2 linked regions of the Paraglaciecola sp. L3A3 genome follow. The protein of the gene in region 1 binds, or shares a complex with, the protein of each later gene. Links are inferred from orthologs where the notes say so. Each region holds a gene or a part of one and is shown on either strand. Other genes may lie near its edges.

Region 1 (2,884 bases):
ACTTTACGGGTCAATGCGCCCGCAACTAAGGGCAAAACCACATATAAAACCACAGACAATAACAAGGTATCCCAAGGCACTTGTATATCACTAACACCTAATAAAAGTGCAGTTAAAGGAGCAAAGGCGAATATCATAATAATGTCGTTAATCGACACTTGTACCAAAGTATAGTTAGCGTCGCCTTTGGTCATTTGGCTCCATACAAAAACCATGGCAGTACAAGGAGCCACGCCCAGTAAGATCATACCGGCTATGTATTCGTTGGCTGATTGCGGGTCGACCCAATCGGCAAAAAAACCTTTAAAAAATAACCAACCTAAAACGGCCATAGTAAAAGGTTTAATTAGCCAGTTAACCACTAAAGTCAGCATTAAACCTTTAGGTTTTTTTCCCACATCTTTGATGGATGAAAAGTCAATTTGCACCATCATCGGATACACCATAAACCAAATCAACACAGCTACCACTATATTAACGTGAGCGTATTCTAGCGCCGCGACTTGCTCAAACACCGCAGGAAAATAACTACCTAGAATCACCCCAGCAATGATACTTATGCCCACCCAAACTGATAAATATCGTTCAAATAATCCCATTATTTTCTCCTACAAATTGGCCGTTTATAACAAGCTATATTGATCTTTGATTAACACGCTTGCTTAATTGCTCTGCGCTTTCTACTCGCTCTGAATATCGGTCAACCAGATATTCAGCATTATCTCGCGTTAACAGAGTAAACTTCATCAACTCTTCTAATACATCTACAATTCGGTTGTAGTAAGAAGACGGTTTCATGCGGTTATTATCATCAAATTCTAAAAAGGCTTTAGCCACCGAAGACTGATTAGGTATGGTTAACATACGCATCCAACGGCCTAACACACGCATTTGATTCACTGCATTAAAGGATTGTGAGCCACCACTTACTTGCATCACAGCCAAGGTTTTACCTTGAGTTGGGCGCACCGCACCAATACTTAAAGGCACCCAATCAATTTGGCTTTTCATAATACCGGTCATCGAACCATGGCGTTCTGGTGAACACCAAACTTGGCCTTCTGACCACATCATTAATTCACGCAACTCAACCACTTTAGGGTTAGTGGCATCGTCTCCATCGGGTAAAGGCAAACCTGTTGGATCAAATATTTTAGTTTCTGCGCCCATGGCTTGTAACAAACGAGCTGATTCTTCAATCACTAAGCGACTAAAAGAGCGCTCTCGTAACGAGCCATACAACAACAATATTTTTGGTTTATGCGTTGCAGCCGTTTTTGTAAAAGACTCAACGCTAGGCACGTTAAATTCGTCGCTTTGTAAATTGGGCATATCACTCACACTCATGCACTGGCTCCTAAATTTGCAAGGGCGATTTTAAGCTGTTCTTTATCTTGTATATCCAGCTTTAACAATGCTTCTACTCTTTGTTTGATCAGCTCGATAGTTTCACGGAAAGCTTGAGCAAGCTCTTCTTCTGAGCCTTCTAATTTAGAAGGATCAGCTAAGCCCCAATGCACTTTTAGGCTTTTACCAAACCATACAGGACAAGACTCACCAGCAGCAGAATCACAAACTGTCACTACTATATCAGCCTCAAAATATTCAAAATCATCCCACGATTGGCTAGTTAATCCCTCTGTCGATATACCCGCCTCAGCCAAGTATTTAAGAGATAATGGGTGTACCTCTCCAGCCGGCTGACTTCCTGCGCTTCTGGCTTCAATTTTACCGTTGGCATAATGATTAGTAATTGCTTCAGACAAAATACTGCGACAACGGTTATGAGTGCAAATATATAGAATTTTCATTTTGATTTTTTCCTAAGATATCTAAAAAACTAGCAACATTTTTCAGTGGATAGTGTTTGATTGAGATTGGCTAAACTATTAGCCAAATATTCGGCATTGTTATTTGTGGTAGTCGTTAATACCTCTGTTGCCCAACTAGGCAAATTAGATGCAAGTCGGTAATACACCCACTTACCCCGTCTTTCATCTGCCAACAGGCCACATTTACGCAATTCAGCTAAATGCCTAGACACCTTAGGTTGGCTCAACTGCAAGGCGGCAGTTAAATCACAAACACACAATTCTTGTTTGAGCGTGATCAGCAACAAACACTGTAAACGGGTATCTTCAGATAAACATTTATAAAAAGTAACTGGCGACATAAGCTTAACTCAGAACAACACATACGGATAATCATATATATGAAATTTCATATGTCAAAGATTTTTTTGAAAAAACAAGCTAAGCAGCCGCGAGATTCTAGAATCGAGCTACGAGAAAAAGACAACAGCAAAGAGCTAAAAGCTAAAGCGTGTCACAGAGGTGCACCGAAAAAAGCAATAGAATGTTAAAATCAAAAGCCGATCACAGAGGCTGCGCGACACAGAGAAAAGCAACAGCAGATCCCACACTGCACTTAAAAGCCCTGGATTCCGGCTCAAAAGACTACCGGAATGACGAAATGTGGGAACTACCGGAATGACGATGGTGGGACGGTAGGAATGACGATAGTGGGACGGTAGGAATGACGATAGTGTGGGCTTGTTTTAACACCCATTCCCTCTGTGTTTTCCGTGCCCTCTGCGGTTCAAATTCTTCTCTTCTTTTGTAGGTCATCCATTTATGGCGTCTATTTTTTACATTGACGGGCTAAAGCCACGACCTACAATTGAGGCAAATCTTAACCTTCTTTACCTCTGTGTTCTCTGTGCCCTCTGTGGTTCAAATTTCTTTTCGTCTTTTGTAGGTCGTCCATTTATGGCGTCTATTTTTTACATTGACGGGCTAAAGCCGCGACCTACAGTTAAGGCAAATATTAACCATCTTTAACTCTGTGTTCTCTGTGGTTCAAACTCTTTTATCTTTTGCTCTTA
Region 2 (2,821 bases), 3.6 Mb from region 1 along the record:
ACGAGTACCTGAGCGATTGTAATCAATAGCTGGGAATACACGTTTTTCTGCAATTTTACGATTCAGGTGTAATTCCATATTACCTGTACCTTTAAATTCTTCGTAGATAACTTCGTCCATTTTAGAACCTGTATCTATCAGTGCAGTAGCGATAATGGTTAAACTACCACCTTCTTCAATATTACGAGCAGCGCCAAAGAAACGCTTGGGTTTGTGTAATGCATTGGCATCAACACCACCTGTTAGCACTTTACCTGATGAAGGAATAACAGTGTTATATGCTCTAGCTAAACGGGTGATTGAGTCTAATAAAATCACCACGTCTTTTTTATGTTCAACTAAACGCTTGGCTTTTTCGATTACCATTTCAGCTACTTGCACATGGCGACTAGCTGGCTCATCAAAAGTAGAGGCAATGACTTCGCCGCGAACAAGGCGTTGCATTTCAGTTACTTCTTCTGGACGTTCGTCAATTAATAATACCATTAACAAACATTCTGGATGGTTGGCCGCTATTGATTGAGCAATATTTTGTAATAATAAAGTTTTACCCGCTTTTGGCGGTGCCACTATCAAACCACGTTGGCCACGGCCAATAGGAGAAGCTAAATCTAAAACTCGTGCGGTGATATCTTCACTACTACCATTGCCACGTTCCATAGTTAAACGTTCGTTGGCATGTAAGGGAGTTAAGTTTTCGAATAAAATTTTATTACGAGAATTTTCTGGGCGGTCGTAGTTTACTTCGGCTATTTTTAACAGGGCAAAGTAACGTTCGCTGTCTTTTGGTGGGCGAATTTTCCCAGCTATGGTGTCGCCAGTACGTAAGTTAAAACGTCTAATTTGACTTGGCGATACATAGATATCATCAGGCCCAGCTAAATAAGATGAATCATTGGAACGCAAGAAGCCAAAGCCGTCTTGAAGAATTTCCAATACACCGTTGCCAAATATATCTTCACCGCTTTTGGCGTGAGATTTTAAAATGGAAAAGATGATGTCTTGTTTACGTGCACGAGCCATATTTTCTAGCTTCATTTCTTCGGCTAGACTTACGAGTTCGCTGATCGGTTTATTCTTGAGTTCCGTTAGGTTCATAATTGGTGGGTCTTTTTTGCTAAAAGCTTGGCTTTACAGCCAAGTTTGATTGAATGATTCAATGGTATTTACTTATTTACTATTTTTGAGTTGAGCAAAACTAAAATACAAGGTCTGTTCAGGTAAGAACATGATAAAACTTAGCATCAAAAATCAACTTAGTCTAGAAAATTGTTTGCTATGTAATCAACTCAGTTAATTTTTTGTATCTTAATACAACTAATTACAGGCTTATTGCTATAAATTTAGATAAAAATAAAAAACTCAGTTTCAAGTTGTAACTGAGTTTTTTATTATTCAAGCACTATACTGGAACTAAATATTTTCGTTCAAGAACTCAACTAATTGCGCTTTAGATAATGCGCCCACTTTAGTTGCAGCAACATTTCCATCTTTGAATAATAACAAAGTGGGGATACCTCTGATGCCATACTTTGGTGGTGTTTCGTTATTTTCGTCGACATTCAGCTTGCCAACTGTTAACTTGCCTTCAAATTCGTCAGCAATTTCATGCAAAATTGGCGCGATCATTTTACAGGGGCCACACCATTCGGCCCAAAAGTCAACTAACACAGGACCAGCAGCATTGATAACATCGGCCTCGAAACTATCGTCAGACAAGGTGATAATTTTGTCGCTCATTTTTTTCTCCGTAATTTTTTCTGTTGCTGTAAATATTTCAGCGCGGTTATGATTGTTATATAGAAACTGGTTTTTAATGCAAGCAATGATAAGCTATAAGCTATGCAAACTACACACTTAACCGATACACATTTTTCAGATTTAGCCATAAATAAGCAGGTTATTGAGGCATTGTCTGCCGCCAACTTTAATCACTGCACCCCTATTCAGGCTTTGAGTTTACCGCCATTACTGGAAGGTAATGACATCGCGGGCCAGGCACAAACAGGAACAGGCAAAACTATCGCTTTTTTAGTTGCGACTTTCCACTATTTGTTGTCTAACCCACAAGACTCAAAACGTCAACCTAGGGCTATTATTATGGCTCCGACTCGTGAACTAGCAGTGCAAATTTTTAACGATGCAGAATTGCTTAGTAAACATACGGGTTTATCCCTTGGCTTGATTTATGGGGGCGAAGGTTACCAAAGTCAACGTGAAAAGTTACAAGAAGGTGTAGATATTATTATCGGCACCACAGGTCGTATTATCGACTACTACAAACAAAACATATTTTCATTAGAGGGTATACAAGTAGCTGTGTTGGATGAAGCCGACAGAATGTTTGATTTAGGCTTCATTAAAGATATACGCTATTTATTCCGCAGAATGCCCAAACCAACTGAACGTTTGAGCATGTTATTCTCGGCTACATTATCTTATCGCGTGCAAGAATTAGCATACGAACATATGGATAATCCTACCCATGTGCAAATAGAACCCGAGCGTAAAACCGCTGAGCGCGTGAAAGAAGAGTTATTCTATCCGTCTGACGAAGATAAGCCTTATTTACTATTAACTTTGATGGAAGAAGAGTGGCCTGAAAAAGCCATTGTTTTTGCCAACACTAAGCACAGCTGTGAAAGGGTGACCGATTGGTTGCAAGCAGATAATCATAGAGTAGGTTTGTTGAGTGGTGATGTACCGCAAAATAAACGTTTAAAAATTCTCGAAGACTTCACTTCTGGTAATGTTGATATACTAGTAGCCACTGATGTCGCAGCACGCGGATTACATATCGCTTCAGTTAGCCATGTATTCA

The links. Proteins that work in one complex are often made in the same cells at the same time.
Region 2: the proteins of GQR87_RS05095 (region 1) and trxA are in contact, whole or in part, in an NMR structure (PDB 2IPA), measured with the Bacillus subtilis proteins. The link is inferred for Paraglaciecola sp. L3A3 from one-to-one orthologs.

What each region holds. Positions count from the first base shown.
Region 1 is NZ_CP047023.1:1,221,445-1,224,328, reverse strand. What follows is about bases 78-2,884. They hold GQR87_RS05095 (arsenate reductase ArsC), read right to left. Parts: upstream 1,812-2,884; coding sequence 1,344-1,811; downstream 78-1,343. Other genes in these bases: GQR87_RS05085 (hypothetical protein), read left to right, coding at 2,225-2,362; GQR87_RS05090 (metalloregulator ArsR/SmtB family transcription factor), read right to left, coding at 1,841-2,173; arsH (arsenical resistance protein ArsH), read right to left, coding at 634-1,332; arsB (ACR3 family arsenite efflux transporter), read right to left, coding at 78-599. In the rest of the region: more of arsB, read right to left, coding at 1-77. UniProt on the Bacillus subtilis protein: Catalyzes the reduction of arsenate [As(V)] to arsenite [As(III)]. In vitro, can dephosphorylate para-nitrophenyl phosphate (pNPP).
Region 2 is NZ_CP047023.1:4,805,679-4,808,499, forward strand. The notes cover bases 78-2,821. They hold trxA (thioredoxin TrxA), read right to left. Parts: upstream 1,741-2,821; coding sequence 1,414-1,740; downstream 78-1,413. Other genes in these bases: rho (transcription termination factor Rho), read right to left, coding at 78-1,098; rhlB (ATP-dependent RNA helicase RhlB), read left to right, coding at 1,843-2,821. In the rest of the region: more of rho, read right to left, coding at 1-77. UniProt on the Bacillus subtilis protein: Participates in various redox reactions through the reversible oxidation of its active center dithiol to a disulfide and catalyzes dithiol-disulfide exchange reactions.